Regions from separate parts of the Bradyrhizobium sp. SZCCHNR1053 genome, predicted to be linked through region 3. Evidence: predicted binding sites of a transcription regulator. Region 3 holds the regulator's gene; each other region holds the start of a gene.
The links. Region 3 encodes LexA, which represses DNA repair genes until DNA is damaged. Its sites were predicted from a motif close to TGTTCNNNNTGTGTTCNG; they were not measured.
Positions count from the first base shown of each region.

Region 1 (3,274 bases), on a different contig from region 3:
GTCGGGAACTTCGTCCAGGTCGGCCCGGACGGCAGCAAGACCAAGGGCGATTTCTACATCCAGAAGCCGGGCAAGGTCCGCTTCGAATACGAACCGCCGACGCCGATCGACATCATCGCCGACGGCTCCTCGCTGGTGGTGCGCGACCGCAAGCTCGCGACCCAGGACGTCTATCCGCTGTCGCAGACGCCGCTGCGCTATCTGCTGTCGGACCGCATCGACCTGCTCAAGGACACCAACGTGATCGCGGTTGCGGCCGACGACCTCTACGTCACGATCACGATCGAGGAGAAGCAGGCGCTGATCGGCACCAGCCGGCTGATGCTGATGCTCGGCGTCAAGGACGGCCAGCTCAAGCAGTGGACCGTGACCGATCCGCAGGGCTACGACACCACCATCGCCGTCTACAATCTCGATACGACCAAGAAGCTCGATCCGGCGATGTTCAAGATCGACTTCACGGCCTATCCGAGCACGCCGCCGGGCTGACGCCGCCTCTCGCGCTCGCTCAGCGCGATTCGAGCCCGCGCACCTTCCATTGCGCTTCGGACAGTGCAAGCTTCTCGAAGCGCTTGCGCGCCTCCTCGAGGTCATCGGCCGGAAGCACGTCGCAGCCGGGCCGGCCGCGCAGGATCATCGACGTCGTCGCCCAGCTCAACCGCGCCGCCTTGCAGGCCAGCAGCAGATCCGTGAGACGGTCCTCCTCCAGCAGCGCTTCGATCGTCTCGATGGTGACGACGCAGAGCAGCGCCAGCGCTGCGATCACGGCAGGGAAATCGCCGGTGGCGCAGAAGCGGTTGACGGCGGAGTCGCCGAGCTTTCCGGTGCGGCTGAGGGCGGCAACCTCGGCCTTGACCTGCTGATAGTCCCAGATCGCGCGCATTGCCGCGCCGGGCGAGCGGGTCGGCGTCGCCTGCAGGGTGGCGCGGGTCGCCGGCGGTGCGGCCTTGATGAAGCGGGCGCGGGCGCCCTCGCTCGCCGCGGCGACGAAGGCCCGCGACAGCTTGGCCGGCAGATCGGTGCGCAGCGCGAGCTTCTCGGCGAGATCCTCGTCGCGCTCGGCGATCTTGAACAGGCTGCGATAGCCATCCTCGGACAGCCGGGCGGAGAGGTTCTGTGCCAGCGCCATGCGCACCGCCGGAAAGCCGCGCGCGATCAGCTGCGTCGTGAGATTGTCGCCGATGCCGCGTCGGCTGGCGAGCGCGACGAGATGCGCCGGGCTGCCGGTGCGGATGAACTCGGCGAGGTCGCGCTCGGTCAGCACCGCCGCCTTGGCCAGCATCGGCCCGGCGACGCGCAATTCGGGGTGAACGGCGAGCAGCCGCGCGGTGGCGTAAGGCGCGCGCTCCACGCCGGCGAGCGCCATGCTCAGCTCGGCCAGCAGCTCGGTCGCGACCTGCGGCATCAGCCGGGCGAACATCTGGTCGTAGAGATCGAGCTGCTCGGCCGACGCGGGCCGCGGACCGGCCAGGAACAGGCTGGTGGTCCGGCGCAGCATGTCGGTGGCGAGCTCGGACACCGTCCGCGCATCACCGGCGGGCGTCTTGGCGGTCGGAGCTGCCGCAGGCGCTGGAGGCATCGCACGTCCCTCGTTGGGCGCCTCTTGGCTATGACAGAGGCGCGGGTCGATCATCAATTGAGGAAGAATGCGAAGGCCGGACTAAAGGGGCGTTAAGCCCGGCGGACGGAGCTGCAACCCGCGCGGCTGTCGTTAATGGACTGCAACAGAGCGTGGCAACGACCGTGTTCCTGTATTGTTCTTGCGAACAATCCCTGCTTCCGCTAGCTTGGTCGCTGGGAGGGGCATCATGGTCCAGCGCGTTTCCACCGTCGCCTTCGAGGGGATCGAGGCCCGCGCGGTCGACGTGCAGGTCCAGGTCGCGCCCGGTCTGCCGGCGTTCGCGATCGTCGGCCTGCCGGACAAGGCGGTGTCGGAAGCGCGCGAGCGGGTGCGCTCGGCGCTGATCGCCTCGGGCCTGGCGCTCCCGGCGCGGCGGATCACCGTCAACCTGGCGCCGGCCGACGTGCCCAAGGAAGGCAGCCATTACGACCTGCCGATCGCGCTGGGGCTGATGGCCGCGATCGGCGCCATTCCGCCGGATGCCCTCGGCGGCTTCACCGTGCTGGGCGAGCTTGGCCTCGACGGCTCGATCGCGCCAGTCGCCGGCGTGCTGCCCGCGGCCATCGGCGCCAATGCGCGCGAGGAAGGATTGATCTGCCCGGCCGCCTGCGGCGCCGAGGCGGCATGGGCGAGCCCGGACTTGCAGATCATCGCGGCGAGCTCGCTGATCCAGATCGCCAACCATTTCAAGGGCACGCAGGTGCTGTCGCGGCCGCAGCCGAAGATCCAGGAGGCACCCGCAAGCCTGCTCGACCTGCGCGACATCAAGGGCCAGGAGAGCGGCAAGCGCGCGCTCGAGATCGCGGCCGCCGGCGGGCATCATCTGCTGATGATCGGCTCGCCCGGCGCCGGCAAGTCGATGCTGGCGGCGCGGCTGCCCTCGATCCTGCCGCCGCTGTCGCCGGCGGAGCTGCTGGAAGTCTCGATGATCGCCTCGGTCGCCGGCGAGATCGAGGGCGGCGCGCTGACGTCGCGCCGGCCGTTCCGCAGCCCGCATCATTCCGCCAGCATGGCGGCGCTGACCGGCGGCGGCCTGCGCGCCCGCCCCGGCGAGATCTCGCTGGCGCATCAGGGCGTGCTGTTCCTCGACGAGCTGCCGGAGTTCGATCCGCGCGTGCTCGATTCGCTGCGCCAGCCGCTGGAGAATGGCGAGGTCTCGATCTCGCGCGCCAACCACCGCGTCACCTACCCTGCCCGCTTCATGCTGGTCGCCGCGATGAACCCGTGCCGCTGCGGCAACGCCTTCGAGCCCGGCTACGCCTGCAAGCGCGGCCGCATCGACCGCTGCACCGCCGACTATCAGATGCGCATCTCCGGCCCGCTGATGGACCGCATCGACCTGCGCATCGAGGTGCCCGCGGTCACCGCCGCCGACCTCATCCTGCCGCCGTCCAAGGAAGGCTCGGCCGAGGTCGCGGCCCGCGTCGCGGCCGCGCGCGACCTGCAGCGCGCCCGCTACGCCAGGGCCGGCCTGCCGCACATCCGGACCAACGCCGAGGCGCCGGCCGCCGTGCTCGACGAGATCGCCAGGCTCGATGCGCCCGGCCAGAAGCTGCTGCGCGAGGCCGCCGAGACGATGCGGCTGTCAGCGCGCGGCTATCACCGCGTGCTGCGCGTGGCGCGGACGCTCGCCGATCTCGACCATGCCGACAC
Region 1 is NZ_JAUHJM010000015.1:86,395-89,668, reverse strand. Features, by position in the region: gene QX051_RS26705 (outer membrane lipoprotein carrier protein LolA) at 1-489, shown strand, start outside; gene QX051_RS26700 (DUF2336 domain-containing protein) at 509-1,579, opposite strand; gene QX051_RS26695 (YifB family Mg chelatase-like AAA ATPase) at 1,809-3,274, shown strand, end outside.
Region 1: a site for LexA is predicted at 1,745-1,762, ahead of QX051_RS26695 (YifB family Mg chelatase-like AAA ATPase). Genes of this name have one in related genera too.

Region 2 (3,274 bases), on a different contig from region 3:
CACGCAGGAAATCCGCGGCCTTCATGGGACCCTTGCCGGCGCGCTGTAGCTCGGTGACGCGGATGGCGCCGTCGGCGCAGGCGATGGTGAGCTGCTCGTCAAGAACGGCGCCCGGCTCGCCCCTGCCGTCGGCAAGCGCGCAGCGCAGGATCTTCAAGCGGACCGCTTCGCCATCAAGCGTGAACTCACTCCAGGCGCCAGGAAATGGCGACAGGCCGTGGATGTGCCGCAGCACCGCGTGGGCCGGCTTCGTCCAGTCGATCCGCGCCTCGGCCTTCTCGATCTTGGCGGCGTAGGTGACGCCTTCCTCTGCCTGCTTCGTCAGCGTCAGCCCGCCGCGCTCTAGCGCCGCCATCGCGCGCACCATGAGATCGGCGCCGATCCGCGACAGGCGGTCGTGCAGATCGGACGCCGTCATCGCGTCGGTGATCGCAAGGCGCTCGGCCATCGCGACATCGCCGGTGTCGAGCCCGACATCCATCTTCATCACCATGACACCGGACTCGGCATCACCCGCCATGATCGCGCGGTTGATCGGCGCGGCACCGCGCCAGCGCGGCAGCAGGGAAGCGTGGAGATTGTAGCAGCCGAGCTTGGGCGCATCGAGAATGGCTTGGGGAAGGATCATGCCGTAGGCGACGACCACGGCCGCATCGGCCTGATGAGCCTGAAACTCGGCCAAGGCCGCCTCGGTCTTCAGCGTCTTCGGCGTGAACACGGCAATGCCGAGCCGACGCGCCTCGGTCTCGACCGGCGTCGGCTGCAGCGCGAGGCCGCGGCGGCCGCCGGGTTTCGGCGCGCGCGTATAGACCGCCGCGATCTCGTGGCCGTGGCCGGCGAGTTCGAGCAGGGTCGGCACGGCGAAATCCGGCGTGCCCATGAAGATCAGGCGAAGCGGCATCTGGTGGAAGATCCTGCATTGCCGAATCCTCCGCGTCATGCCCGGGTCAAGCCCGGGCATGACGGAGGAGAGAGTTGACCGTTAGTCGCTGGCGCGCTTGGCGGCCTTGGTGAACTTCTTCATCACGCGGTCGCGCTTCAGCTTCGACAGATAGTCGATGAACAGCACGCCGTTGAGATGATCGATCTCATGCTGGATGCAGGTGGCGTAGAGCCCCTCGGCATCCTCCTCGCGGACCACCCCGTCCAGATCGGTGAAGCGCACGCGAACGCGTGCCGGCCGCTCGACCTCCTCGTAATATTCGGGGATCGACAGACAGCCTTCCTCGTAGACCGACAGCTCGTCCGACTTGGCGATGATCTCGGGATTGATGAAGACGCGCGGCTCGCGCTTGCCCTCCCCGTTGGCATCGGGCTTGGCCAGATCCATGGTGATGACGCGCAGCGGCTGCGCGACCTGGATCGCCGCAAGCCCGATGCCGGGCGCGTCGTACATGGTCTGGAACATGTCGTCGACCAGCTGCCGGATCTCCAGCGTGACCTTCTCGACCGGCTTGGACACCAGCCGCAACTGCCGGTCCGGCAGGATGATGATTTCTCTTAGGGACATGGCGCGCGATTTAAGCCGCGGAACCGGCGGGGTCAATGTGATGGCTCGCGGTTAAGACTTCACTAACCATGAATTTCAACGTTTCGTTAACCATGATTCTTAACGTGCCCTTAACCATAATTGTTCTCTCTTCGTTCGCGAGCTTGCGCGAATCGGATAGACGGGGGTGATGACCGTCAGCCAATCCCTCAATCCTGTCGTCGTCATCATCGGCGACCTGCCCATCAGGGCGAGCGATGCGCTGATCGGATTCGGCGTACTGGTGCTGCTACTGCTCGTGATCATCGTGGCCGCCGTGGCCCGCTCCGGACGGCGCGGCGCGGAGCTCGCCGCCCAGCAGGCGATGCGGGCTGACGAGCTCGAACAACGGTTCGGCGAGATGATCCGCGTCCAGAGCGAGGCCTCCGGCCGGGTCGACGCGATGGCCCAGCTGCTCGCCGGCCGTCAGGTGGACCTGGCCCGCAGCGTGAACGAACGGCTCGATGCGGTCACCCACCGCGTCGGACAGTCGATGGAGCAGAGCACGCGCCACACAATGGATAGTCTGCGCGTGCTGCACGAGCGCCTCGGCATCATCGACAACGCCCATCGTGATCTCAGCGAGCTGACGACGCAAGTGACGACCTTGCGCGACGTCCTCGCCAACAAACAGTCGCGCGGAGCCTTCGGCCAGGCGCGCATGGAGGCGATCGTCCAGGACGGGCTTCCGAAGGGCAGCTACGCGTTTCAGCACACGCTCGCCAGCGGCAAGCGGCCCGACTGCGTCGTGTTCCTGCCCGATTCGCGACCGCTGTGCATCGACGCCAAGTTTCCGCTGGAAGCCGTGACCGCACTGCACGACGCCGTGACCGAGGAGGAGAAGCGCGCCGCGGCGCAGCGGCTGCGCACCGACGTGCTCCGCCACGTCAATGACATTGCCGAGAAGTACCTCGTGGTCGGCGAGACGCAGGACACGGCGCTGATGTTCGTGCCGTCGGAATCGGTCTATGCCGAGATCCATGACGGCTTCGACGACGTGATCCAGAAAGCCTATCGAGCGCGCGTCGTGCTGGTGTCGCCGTCGCTGCTGATGCTCGCGATCCAGGTCATGCAGCAGATCATGAAGGATGCGCGCATCCGCGACGCCGCCGACCAGATCCGCAACGAGGTGATCCATCTCGGCGACGATCTCGGCCGCCTGCGCGAGCGCGTGCTCAAACTGCAGAAGCATTTCGGCGATGTCGGCGAGGACATCCGCCAGATCCTCATTTCCGCCGACAAGATCGAGAAGCGCGCCGCCCGCATCGAGGAGCTCGATTTCAGCAAGCAGGATGCGCCGGTGGACTCACCACGCATCGCGCCGGCTGCGGGCACGACGCCGGACCTGTTTCCTCTAGCGGGGCGCATGCAGGCCGGAGAGTGATCGTTGGCTGCGTCTGTTGCATGAGAGGGCAATCCAGACAAGATTGTCATCGCCCGGTCAAACCGGGCGATGACGGCTGTGTTTGTGGTGCTGTCGAAATCTGTTACCACCCGGTCATGACTGCACCCGACACCGCTTCCGAGATCACCGCGACCGCCGCAGAGTCCGCCGCCAAACCCGCCCCCACCTGGCGCGAGAGCATGGCCGTCTACCTGCAGCCGCGCGTGCTCGTGGTGCTGTTCCTCGGCTTCTCGTCGGGACTGCCGCTGGCGTTGTCCGGCTCGACGCTTCAGATATGGATGCGTGAGCTCGGCGTCGATCTCGGCACCATCGGGCTGTTCGCCCTCGTCGGGACGCCGTAC
Region 2 is NZ_JAUHJM010000002.1:498,580-501,853, forward strand. Features, by position in the region: gene fmt (methionyl-tRNA formyltransferase) at 1-901, opposite strand, end outside; gene def (peptide deformylase) at 983-1,510, opposite strand; gene QX051_RS07220 (DNA recombination protein RmuC) at 1,680-2,912, shown strand; gene QX051_RS07225 (AmpG family muropeptide MFS transporter) at 3,029-3,274, shown strand, end outside.
Region 2: a site for LexA is predicted at 1,632-1,649, ahead of QX051_RS07220 (DNA recombination protein RmuC). Genes of this name have one in related genera too.

Region 3 (3,274 bases):
TGCGCGCGGCGGACGCAGCCCAGGCCAAGGTGCGGCTGAGGGTGATCGGCGAGGTCGCGGCCGGCCGGCCGTTCGATCGCGTGGTCGGACCCGGCGAGGCGGCGCGCATCTTCACTGGTGGCGTTGTCCCTGAGGGCGCCGACTCGGTGGTGATCCAGGAGGACACGATCGCCGAAGATGGCCATGTCGTCATCAACGAGGCGGCCATCAAGGGCCGGCACATTCGGCCCGCTGGCGTCGACTTCCACCAGGGCATGGTGCTGCTGAAGGCGGGCCGCCGGCTCAGCGACCGCGACCTGTCGCTGGCGGCCAGCATGAATCATCCGGCACTGCCGGTGCGGCGCCGGCCGAAGGTGGCGCTGCTCGCCACCGGCGACGAGCTCGTGATGCCGGGCTCGACGCCCGGCCCGGGCCAGATCGTCTATTCCAACGGCTACGCCCTGCGGGCGCTGGTGCGCAGCGAGGGCGCGACACCGATCGATCTCGGCATCGCCGCGGATACGATGGAGGCCACGATCGCCGGGATCCGGCGGGCGCGCGAGGCCAAGGCCGACATCCTGATCACGACCGGCGGCGCCTCGGTCGGCGATCACGACCTCGTCAAGCAGGCGCTCGAAGCCGAGGGCGTCGAGATGGCGTTCTGGAAGATCGCGATGCGGCCGGGCAAGCCGATGATGCACGGACGGCTCGGCGACATGAGGGTGATCGGACTGCCCGGCAATCCGGTGTCGTCCTATGTCTGCGCCATCCTGTTCCTGGTGCCGCTGATTCGGCGGCTGCTCGGCCGCGACGAAGCTCGCATGCCACGCGAGACCGCCCTGCTCGGCCGCGAACTCGGGGCCAACGATTCGCGCGAGGACTATCTGCGGGCGCAGCTCGAGGAGCGCGCCGACGGCACCCTGATCGCAACGCCGGTGACCCAGCAGGATTCGTCGCTGCTCGGCAATCTCGCGCTCTCGCAGGCGCTGGTGATCCGGCGGGCGTTTGCGCCGAAGGCCGCCGCCGGCAGCCCGTGCGAGATCCTGCGCCTGCCGAGCTAGGCCGTTTCCCCCGGCAAAGCCCGGTCCGTTCACTACAATTTAAGGATTGCGGAACACACATCGAACATATAGTGTCCGTTCATGATTTGTTTTTAGTATGTTGCGGGCGACGCGATGATGGTCCGACTCCAAGGCGCTCTCAGCCGGTTTGTGCTCAAGGCGCAGCTCCTGGACTCGGACGACAACAAACTGGGGACCAGGTCGAGATGCTGACGCGCAAACAGTACGAACTTCTGCGGTTCATCAACGAGCGGCTCAAGGAAGCCGGCGTGCCGCCGTCCTTCGACGAGATGAAGGATGCGCTCGATCTGCGCTCGAAGTCCGGCATTCATCGCCTGATCACGGCGCTCGAGGAGCGCGGCTTTATCCGCCGGCTGCCCAACCGCGCCCGCGCGATCGAGGTGATCAAGCTGCCCGAGCTGTCACAGGCTGCCAACAACCGCCGCGGCTTCACCCCATCGGTGATCGAGGGCAATCTCGGCAAGGTGCGCACCAGCACTCCCGCGCTGGACGATGGCGAGCGCCCCGTCGCGGTGCCGGTGATGGGCCGCATCGCCGCCGGTACCCCGATCGAGGCGCTACAGACGCGCAGCCACACCATCAGCGTGCCTGCCGACATGCTCGGCAACGGCGATCACTATGCGCTCGAGGTGCGCGGCGACTCCATGGTCGATGCCGGCATCCTCGACGGCGACATGGCGCTGATCCAGCGCAACGAGACCGCCGATACCGGCGACATCGTGGTGGCGCTCATCGACGATGAGGAAGCGACGTTGAAGCGCTTCCGCCGCCGCGGCGCATCGATCGCGCTGGAGCCGGCCAACACCGCCTACGAGGTGCGCATCCTGCCGCCGAACCGGGTGAAGATCCAAGGCAAGCTGGTCGGGCTGTATCGCAAGTACTGATCGCGGACGCGATCGGTCGATCGGCGACGGGCGCACGCGCTTCGCCGCCGATCGAAATTGGTCACGCGCGAATGCACCTCAGGATGTGCAGCGCGGCATGCTCAAACGCTTGTGATCGCCCGCGGGCGCACGCGGTGCAGATCAGCGCAGAATTGCCGTGAAGCGCGCGCTAACATCACCATCGATGTCCACTCTGATAGAGGCCTGCGCCTGTCCGGGGGGAGCGTGGGTCGGCTATCTCTCAACGAGGAGCGATCCGATGTGTGACTACAGCCTCCATGCGGTTGCGTCCCGTCCCGCCAAGGTCGGCGAGACGTTGATCTCGACGACGTTTCGCGGCACCGCCACCCGCGGCTTCGCCCTCGAGAGCGAGCCGACCGTCGCCGTCTGCATGCTGCCCGGCACCGAGTTGGCATTTGTCGAGGACGTCCGCTACGACAGCCGCTGGCTCTGGACCCGGACGATCCGCGAGCGCGTCGCGAAGTTCAACAGCATCGAGACGCACATCCCCGATCGCCATCACGACGCGATCGAATTCGCCGACGGCCGCCACGTGCTGGTGACCCAGCTCTGCGAGGGCCAGCGCGTCACCGTGCTACAATTGCCGGTCAGCAAGCAGCCGGCCGAGCGCCGCCCGGGCATGGCGGAGGACGTTCCGGCTTCGCAGGCCACACCGATTCGCCGCATCAGCATCACCTGAGCGCCTGCGCGTCCGCATTTCTCTCGGTCATGAGCGAGCTTTCGGCCGGGGGAGATTTGGTTTCTGCAAGCGCAAGGTCCTTTCGGGCGAACCTCACGCTCCGGCATCGCATCGAATAGGAACGACATCCCTCGGCCGGCATTGTGTGCCGGGGGAGCTTGCCGCCGCGGTCAACAAGATCGATTGGAACAAGGCCGACCGGATCACCGAGCCCGGCCGCTACATGCTTCCGTTCGGATGGCTAACGGTCACGGTTGATGACATCGCCGTCTGGCAACGATATCCGGGCGCTGCGTTCACGCTGGTCGAAGGTCCCTCGCTGTTCGATGGACCCGACGACACCGAGTATCATCTCAGCACGTTGTATCATCTCAGCACGTTCGAGCTGTCCGGCGCTCAATCCTGCTCGCCCTGCTCCGTCTCCGGCGGCGTCGCGTCCTGAAGCCGCGACACCGGCGCACGCGGCGTCAGCGTCGTGTCGAACTCGCCGGCCTCGGCGGGCGCCGGCCACCACGGGCGGTCGGTGCCGCCGGCGCGCACCGGCGTGACGGAGAAGCCGGTGCCCCGCTGCACCAGCATCAAGGCGCCCTGCTGCTGCAGGCGCTGGCGATCGATGACGGCCGCCGCGC
Region 3 is NZ_JAUHJM010000001.1:675,642-678,915, forward strand. Features, by position in the region: gene glp (gephyrin-like molybdotransferase Glp) at 1-1,040, shown strand, start outside; gene lexA (transcriptional repressor LexA) at 1,247-1,945, shown strand; gene QX051_RS03205 (hypothetical protein) at 2,205-2,645, shown strand; gene QX051_RS03210 (hypothetical protein) at 2,869-3,087, shown strand; gene QX051_RS03215 (ComEC/Rec2 family competence protein) at 3,042-3,274, opposite strand, start outside.